Ferrimicrobium sp.: one gene and its partner. The protein of the gene in region 1 interacts with the protein of each later gene in a pairwise test. Links are inferred from orthologs where the notes say so. Each region holds a gene or a part of one and is shown in the gene's direction. Other genes may lie near its edges.

Region 1 (4,667 bases):
CCCCAGTCGAGCGCTCAGTGCTCGCTGGCGGGTTGGCCAGTGGGGTAACGTTGATGCGTCTCGTCCACGAGATGGATGCGGGGCCAGTCTATGCAGCTCAGCCGGTCGAGATCGAGGGTCTAGGATTGAGCGAGGCCTATGCACGGTTGACTGCGGCGGGTTGTCAGCTGATGGGTGACTGGCTTGTCCGCCGTGATAGTTGGCTTGAGGAGGCGGCCCAACCCCAGGTAGGCTTGGCAACCTACGCCCCAAAGATCACCGATGGGGACCTTCTCATCAGGAGTTATGAGTCAGCGCTGCAGGGTTATCGCCGTCATCTGCTGGGGCGGGCCTACTTCTACGCTGGTCCCAAGCGGATACGCCTCGTCAAGGCCCACATCGAGGAGGGAGAGACGGGTTCTTCACTCGGCACCATCGTCGAGGGCAAGATCCAGATGGCCAAGGGGCTGTTGGTTCCAGAACTGGTGCGACCTGAGGGTCGATCGACGATGAGTTTTGCCGATTTTCTCCGGGGTAGCGCGGTCGAACGCATCGGTACCCGCCCCGAGCAATAGTGCCATCGCTGGGGCGATGCGCCGCCATTGTCCCGATCACTGCACCTACCCTTTGGCGAGCACAGTCGAACCAATAGGAGCAGTGCCGCGAGAGAGGAACCACGAGGTTTGCGCGCTGAGCGAAGGCGAGAACCTTTGGTTCTCTGGAAGATAGTGCCGGGCCGCGCCAACGAGCACCCTGGCTATGAGTGGCGTATACTTGGGTAGCTATCCTGGGGAACGGCTGGATGGCCGTTCGTCCTGGCTTGTGTTGGACCCGGTCATCTCGGAGTGATCAACGACAGAGGTGAGATCACGCTGAGGGCGGTCGGTGATCGATCTGCCCCCTGTTCAATCGGTAGCGAGACGGATTGGCTTGGCGAACGGTTGTCATCGCGGCGATTTGCTAGTCGAACCTTGACAGACAGAGGGCGCTAGGCCAGAGACAACACCAGGACGCACGAAGACAAGAGAGCACGACAACAAAGAGGGTACTGTGGTAGAGGGGAGGCACGGCAGAAGCGCCGTGCCAGTATTGGAGGATGCAGTCGATGCCAGCGGTCAAGATAGTGACAGTCTCTGATGGAGTGATCGCCGGGACGCGCGAGGATCGCTCCGGCCAGGCACTCCATGAGCGCCTCAGCGGTCTTGGGTACGAGGTCGCGGACCGAATAGCCGTCGCGGATGGCGCTGAGAATGTAGCCTCGACTCTCCGGGGTGCAGCTGCCGGATTTGCGGGATTGATCGTGACCACAGGAGGTACCGGGTTTGGTCCCCGTGATCTCACCCCGGAGGGCACACGAGAGGTGCTCGATCGTCTTGCTCCCGGTCTCGCGGAGCAGATGCGTGCGGCGAGTCCGCTGGGCGGGCTCTCACGCGGGGTTGCGGGAACTCTTGGATCCTGCTTGATTTTGAATCTACCGGGTTCTCCACGTGGAGCGATCGAGTCACTCGATGCGGTCGCACCCCTACTGGAGCATGCCCTTGGGCTCATTGCGGGGGGCGATACCGAGCATCCTGTCTCCAGCCGATGAACGATACTGAATTGATGAGGCGGGCCCTCGCCTTGGGTCGGCGTGCGCGTCACGGATCGCCTCCAAACCCTTGGGTCGGTGCGGTCGTCGTGGCGGATGGAGGGGTCGTTGGGGAGGGTTGGACCCAACCCCTGGGTGGTCCCCATGCCGAGGTCGTCGCACTTGGCGAGGCCGGTGAGCGGGCTAAAGGGGCGACGATGTACGTGACCTTAGAGCCCTGTTCTCATCATGGGCGGACGCCACCGTGTGTTGATGCGATCGTGGCCGCTGGAATACGTCGGGTGGTTGCCTCGATCGTCGACCCCGATCCGCGGGTGGCAGGGCGTGGTTTTCTTGCCCTGCGAAGAGCAGGCGTGGCGGTTGAGGTTGGGGTGGAGTCCACCCAGAGCGTGCAAGAACTCATCCCGTACCTCGTGCAGCGACGCCTTGGCAGACCCTGGGTCCGGGCTAAGGTGGCGATGACCCTTGATGGGAGGGTGGCCGATCGAACCGGAGCCTCACAATGGATTACCTCTCCAGCGGCACGAGATCGCGGGCATGAACTTCGGGCGGAGTCCCAGGCGGTCGTCGTAGGGGCCGAAACGATGGAGGCGGATCATCCACTCCTGACCGCTCGGCCTGGAGGTGGTGAAGCCCCAACTCAGCCAGAACGGTGGGTTTTTGCTCATCGGAGCCTCTCGTATTGCACCCCAGGCGTCCAGGTGAGCACCGCTGCACCCCAGGAGTTCCTCGACGATCTGGGCTCGCGTGGAGTGTTGAGTGTCCTCATCGAGGGTGGACCGACGCTTCATGGCTCCTTCTTTGCTGAAGGCCTCGTTGATGAGGTTTATGTCTATCTCGCTCCGATGATCTTTGGTGATGATGAGGCAAAGGCTGCCTTCCATCTGCCCATCGGTCGACTCCTGGTCGATCCGATGCAGCTGATCCCCATGGGAATGCAATCGGTGGGTGCCGACATCGAATTGCGCTTTTGGAGCGGGCGGGCCAATACCGTGGCCGCTGCACTGAACGCTGAGCTTAGCCATGAGAGCGTTTCCGATGTGGACCAGTCGGGAGCTCATATACGTGAAGGAGCCAGTGTTTTGCCCCAGTGGTCATCCATTGGTGAGTGTTCCACCCACACCTCCTCCCCCGATGAGGCCTGAGTGTGTCGTCGGCGTCGCCGACTAGCGTTCATGTGGTGAGCTGCGACTAGCTGGTTGAGTACGGCTCCCTCAGGTTGGTAGACAACGCCAATGCTCGGCCAAGGATGAGAGACCTCTCGCAAGGGCGACGCCGTGAACTCTGTGTTCGCGATAGTAAGGCAAGCGGTGGGTCTGCATCGCGGACCCTGGGTGCCGACGCTCGGTCCTTCTTGGGGCGTCTTGTCGAGAAGGGATATACACCAGTGCTTGTAACGGAATGTAAGTTCGCTTTGCTGAAACCATGAATACACGTACTACTACTATCCGCCTCCCCGGCACCACGGCTGAGGCCTTGGAGGTCGTCGCCAGAGCCGATAACCAGTCGGTCTCCGAGGCTGTCCGGCAAGCTGTCGTAGAACACATCCGTATGCGTCGAGCGGATCCGGATTTTCAGCAGAGTCTTCAAGGCATGCTCGAATCCCAGCGCGAAGTGTTCGAGGTGGCTCGCAGACCTTTGACCGAATACGTGGACCTGGGCGACTAGCTGGGAATCGCTGCGTTGATTCTTGGTATTGACGGGGAAGCGATGACCAAGGGCGTTGGTATCGGCTTGGCAGAATCTGCCTTAGCCGCACCTCGAGCATCGTTCGGAGGTATCGAGTTCCACCCACAACTCGATCAGAAGGCAGCTGTGCTACTGGAACGATGAGTGAAGAACCATCCGTTGCCTGACGGTAACAAGCGTTCCGCCTGTCTCACAATGTGGAGATGTATCCTGATCAATGGCTGTACCTGGACCCTGAACGATGCAGACGATATCGTCGCAACCATTGTCCGCGTTGCTACTGGGGAGATACGCACCGAGGAGCTGACGCAGTGGATCGCGTCAAATATCGAGAAGTAGGTCGCTGATCGCAGGTGGCGTTCGCGCTGACAGCCCGAGAGTGAACCCCTCGACAACCCGCTGATCTTGCCATAGTCGACAAGCTATATGAAACGGGCTAGTACGCCCTCCCGGCAACGCAATCTGGCGTTGTAACAGTTGGCGTGTAGAAATGCTATAACGATCCATGACAATGCGGTTGGCGTAGTACCCTTGCTGTGTCATCGGAGGCCTTTGGGAGTGGTTGCTGTCATCAAGACCCGGATGGAGGAGCCAGTCAGGGGATACACGACTACCTGATCATCTCTCGACCGGAATGCTTTGCTGCACCTTCTCGAGATTCCGGATGAACTGGTGAATACCACAGATGTAGCTACTGCTTGTTGTGGAGTCATCGAACGTTGCTTGCAGCTTTTGTGACGCGAAAAGAGTCTGGTGGGGGAGTTGCGAGGACCGATTATTGTCGCCTTGAGCAGGGGCTCGAGATTTCGCTTCGCCATAGGTTCCCCGGCGCGACGACCCCTCATCAGTACCATAGAGGTCATTAGATGAAGGAGATAGCCGATAGCGTTCGTGGTCCTGACGTCCAGAGGTAGGCACAACAAGGATGTATACCTCTCGCTTGGCACAGACAACAGTTCAGATGCCGGGTATCACTTCAGTGTACCCTCCCGACTCGTCCGTTCTGAGCTGGGGAAATCGCGTTCGTTCACGCTGGTCGAGTCTTGCCGACCGAGACAAACTAGGCTGGAGTAGCTGGAGAGCCGAAGGGATGGAATCGATGTTCTCAGGGATTGTCGCCACGACGGTCACCTATCTTGGGCAGGGTGACGATGGTGTGCATCGTTTTGCGCTCGGTGAGTGGAGGCCCACCATCGAGCTAGGCTCCTCGATCTCCTGTAACGGCGTCTGTTTGACGGTCGTTGAGGTGAGCCAAGACTCCTTCGGGGTGGAGATCATCGAAGAAACCATGCACCGCAGCACGTTTTCGAACCTTGAGGTGGGCGCACGAGTCAATGTTGAGCAGAGCATCACCGCTGCCACGCTGCTCGATGGTGGTATCGTGCAGGGGCACGTCGATTGCATTGGCCGT
Region 2 (4,050 bases), on another replicon or contig:
AAAGATCGGGCAACCATCGCTGCTTTTGTTCCTCATTGCCAAACTCGTAGATCGGATTCGCACCGAGTCCAACACCAGCAGAGAGGGTGATAGCCAGGGAGGAGTCGCCTTTGGCGAGCTCTTCGACCGCGATGCATAGTGAGGTGAAGTCGCCTCCTCCCCCTCCGTAGCTCTCGGGAAAGATCATCCCGAACAGTCCAAGCTCCCCAAGCTGGAGCACCTGTGCAAGAGGGAACTCACTACGTTCGTCCCAGCCGAGAGCATTTGGCAGCACCTCAGCATCCACAAAATCAGCTACCACCTTACGAAGTGCTTCGTGTTCCTCACCGAACTCGACTGACATATCGACCTCCTCGTCCAATCCTCACCAATCTCAACGCCACATTTCTACCAGGTAACCGTGCCAACGCACAAGAGCGCTCTCGCGTCCCTCGCCAAGACACTACGCCAAGCGACAACTCCTCCGTCCAGGTCGATCATCGTGACCACCTCGACCGGGGTGCCGTGGGGGCCCCCTCCAAACACGCGCTATCTGCCATCATTGCTGCATCCACAGCCACTGCTAGGGCTATCCCGATGCGTTCTGGTACCCAAATGACCCAATGCCACGGTCCCCCATACATCAAGCCATGCCAACTTAGATGTGGATCTACTACGCGAGCACAACCCCGACGAGACGCTATCGATCATTCACCACTCCAAGATGTTCGATATCACCAACATGAACAGCAACCCGACCGGTCGCAGTTCTGACAAGCAAACAACCCTCCTGATCGACATCTTCGGCTAATCCTACCACCATCTCGTCTGGGTACTGAATTTGTACCTGACGGCCCAGCGTTGACAAGCAGCACCGGTAGGTTTGGAGAAGGAGCTCGGTGTGGCCATGAAGGAGCTGTGACAGTTGGTCATCGAGTTCCTCCAGGAACCGCATGAGGAGGGAATCGCGCAGCGAGAAGAAATCCTTCGCCGGTGTGCCTTCAATCAGCTCGTTGAGACAGCAAAGGTTGCGAGCATCCTCTAGCGTTGGGGTGGCCGTGAGGTTCACGCCAAGACCAATGACCACCTGATGGGACGAGCCATCGAAGATGCCATCGATCAACATCCCTCCGAGCTTGGCTTCCCCTACCATCAGATCATTGGGCCACTTCAAGGTCACCCCCACGACCCCGAGGCCCCGAATCGCAAAGACGATCGCATTACCGACGGCCATCGGAAGGAGATTGACCTCAGCACGCCGAGGCAACTCTATCAATACCGAGCAGGCAAGGGCACTTCTCGGAAGATCATGAAAAGCACGACCTCGTCTGCCGCGGCCGGCCCGTTGATGATCTGCCACGACGACCAGACGCTGGGTACTGACCCGTGCAAAGAGGTTTGAAAGGGTGCGATTCGTAGAGTCGGTCTCATCAAGTAGGATTATGCGCCATGGGGCAGTGCTGATCATGACTCAGCACCTTAGAGGACAGGGTCGAGCCAAGCTTCCTCGACGGGCATAGCCTCGGAGAGCGGCGCCGGTGACGGCGACATCGAAGCAAGCAAGAAAGGTGACGCAGGTGTTTGAGCGGTTACTAATAGCGAACCGAGGAGAGATCGCGGTTCGCGTAATCCGGACAGCCAAGGAGATGGGCATCAAGACGATCGCTGTCTATTCCGATGCCGATCGCGACGCCATGCACGTCCGTTACGCCGACGAAGCCTACAATCTGCCCGGCACGACCGTTCGAGATAGCTACCTAAACACCGAACGCATCTTGGAGATTATTCAACGTTCAGGCGCCCAAGCCGTGCATCCTGGCTATGGCTTCTTCAGTGAAAACACCGACTTCGCTAGGGCCATCGAAAGCACCGGTGTTGTGTTCGTTGGTCCACCGCCAGAGGCCATCGAGATCATGGGAGACAAGATCTCTTCTCGTATTGCCGCGACAGCAGCCGGCGTCGCCGGTGTACCTGGCACCACGGAGGTCCTCACAAGCGCCGATGAGATCGTCGCCTTTGGCGAGAACCACGGTTGGCCCTTAGCGATCAAGGCAGCCTATGGCGGAGGTGGTCGAGGCATGCGAGTCGTTCACTCTGCCGCCGAGGCGGCCGAGGCTTTAGCCTCGGCTCAACGAGAAGCACTTGGTGCTTTTGGGCGTGACGAGTGTTACGTCGAACGGTACCTCACTTGGCCCCGCCATGTGGAGATGCAGATCATTGGGGATGCCCATGATACGATCCTGTGGCTCGGCGAGCGCGATTGTTCGTGCCAACGGCGGCATCAGAAGCTGATCGAGGAGTCGCCTGCTCCAGATTTTCCTGATGACATTCGATCCAAGATGGGCGAGGCTGCCGTCAAGGTCGCTCGCGCATGCGGCTACCGCAACGCCGGAACGGTCGAGTTTCTTTACCAAGATGGCGCATTTTACTTTCTCGAGATGAATACTCGTCTCCAGGTTGAGCACCCCATCACCGAAGCGGTAACCGGTCTCGACCTAGTGGAGCTCCAGCTTCGTATCGCTGCAGGAGAGCGTCTCCCGCTCTCCCAAGACCAGATCAGCCATAACGGCCATGCCATCGAGATCCGTTTGAACGCTGAAGACCCGGCGGGGGGTCGTTTCGTCCCCTCTCCGGGCCCCATCACGCGCTTCGAGCGCGCCGACGGCCCTGGCGTTCGCACCGACGCCGGCTATGAAGCGGGAGACGCAGTGAGCCAATACTACGACAATCTCATCGCGAAATTGGTGGTCTGGGCACCTGATCGTGAACGGGCGATCGCTAAGGCCATCCGCGCCCTCCGTGAGACCAAGCTAGAGGGAGTCACGACTACCATCCCTGCTGATCTGGCCATTCTCGAGCACCCAGACTTCCACGCGGCGCAACATTCCACCAAGTGGGTTGAGGATCGGTTGGACTTAAGTGGGCTGACAGCTCCACCCAGTACCACCGCCACCGAGGAGACCACCACGCCGACCGAGGTCGTAGCCGAGGTCAATGGCAAACGGGTTGCAGTCAAGCTCTTCCTGTCCGAACTGGTCGCACCGGTCCCAACGAACACGCCATCTCCGCGCCGTGACACCCCTTCCCCACGAGCAGCCCGCACACAGGGAGCTGCGTCGAAGGTAGGAGGTGGATCTGGAGCCGTCACTGTGCCCATGCAAGGCACCGTCGTGAAGATAGCGGTGCAAGTAGGCCAAGAGGTCAATGTTGGGGACACAGTAATCGTGCTCGAGGCGATGAAGATGGAGAACTCAATCCTCGCTGAGCGCGCAGGAACCGTCAGCGAGATCAGAGTGAAGCCTGGCGACACCGTAGGTACTGGCGACGTGGTCGCCACCATCGCCTAATCACCACTCCAGTTGCGGAAGGAACACTATGTCACACGGAGACAACGAACGCAAGGCAATTCGATCGGCAGCGGAACGCAACTATGGTCGAGCTTACGACCTCTCACATCGTATTCACGCAAACCCTGAATTGGCATTTCACGAAGAGAAGGCCGCCACCTGGCTCACCAATGAGCTCAGCACATCTGGGTTCACAGCCACGAAAGGTGTCGGTGGTCTCGACACCGCCGTCATCGCTGAGGCCGGCAGTGGTGACCTTATCGTAACTATCTGCGCCGAATACGATGCACTTCCCCAGATCGGACACGCCTGTGGTCACAATATCATCGCAGCCAGTGCCTTCCTCGCTGCCACCTCACTCGTGGACCTCGTCGATGATCTCGGAATCACGCTGCGCGTCATTGGAACTCCTGCCGAGGAGGGCGGTGGTGGCAAGATCATCCTCCTCGAACAGGGGATCTTCACCGGTACGCACCTAGCCATGATGCTGCATCCGGCGCCAATGGAGGCTGACCGAATGCATGTACAAGCAGCGCGTCACTTCCTCGTCACCTACCAGGGGCGAGACTCCCACGCTGCGGCCGCACCTCAGCTTGGTATTAACGCACTCGACGCGATGACGATCGCCCAGACCTCCATCGGGCTTCTCCGTCAACACATCCTGGCCGATGACCGCATCCACGGTATCATCACAAAGGGGGGAGATGCACCAAACATCATTCCG

The links.
Region 2: the proteins of ribD (region 1) and M7Q83_RS01290 interact in binary tests that used the Escherichia coli proteins (3 or more experiments, as listed by UniProt). The link is inferred for Ferrimicrobium sp. from one-to-one orthologs.

Annotation. Positions count from the first base shown.
Region 1 is NZ_DAHXOI010000003.1:195,397-200,063, forward strand. The notes cover bases 642-3,637. They hold ribD (bifunctional diaminohydroxyphosphoribosylaminopyrimidine deaminase/5-amino-6-(5-phosphoribosylamino)uracil reductase RibD), read left to right. Parts: upstream 642-1,563; coding sequence 1,564-2,712; downstream 2,713-3,637. Other genes in these bases: M7Q83_RS03705 (MogA/MoaB family molybdenum cofactor biosynthesis protein), read left to right, coding at 1,085-1,567; M7Q83_RS03715 (ribbon-helix-helix protein, CopG family), read left to right, coding at 2,993-3,235; M7Q83_RS03720 (hypothetical protein), read left to right, coding at 3,278-3,400; M7Q83_RS03725 (hypothetical protein), read left to right, coding at 3,401-3,595. In the rest of the region: M7Q83_RS03700 (methionyl-tRNA formyltransferase), read left to right, coding at 1-554; M7Q83_RS03730 (riboflavin synthase), read left to right, coding at 4,347-4,667. UniProt on the Escherichia coli protein: Converts 2,5-diamino-6-(ribosylamino)-4(3h)-pyrimidinone 5'-phosphate into 5-amino-6-(ribosylamino)-2,4(1h,3h)-pyrimidinedione 5'-phosphate.
Region 2 is NZ_DAHXOI010000001.1:288,621-292,670, reverse strand. What follows is about bases 950-3,941. They hold M7Q83_RS01290 (biotin carboxylase N-terminal domain-containing protein), read left to right. Parts: upstream 950-1,556; coding sequence 1,557-3,326; downstream 3,327-3,941. Other genes in these bases: M7Q83_RS01285 (M20 family metallopeptidase), read left to right, coding at 3,355-3,941; M7Q83_RS01295 (biotin--[acetyl-CoA-carboxylase] ligase), read right to left, coding at 950-1,447. In the rest of the region: M7Q83_RS01300 (acyl-CoA dehydrogenase family protein), read right to left, coding at 1-343; more of M7Q83_RS01295, read right to left, coding at 680-949; more of M7Q83_RS01285, read left to right, coding at 3,942-4,050. UniProt on the Escherichia coli protein: This protein is a component of the acetyl coenzyme A carboxylase complex; first, biotin carboxylase catalyzes the carboxylation of the carrier protein and then the transcarboxylase transfers the carboxyl group to form malonyl-CoA.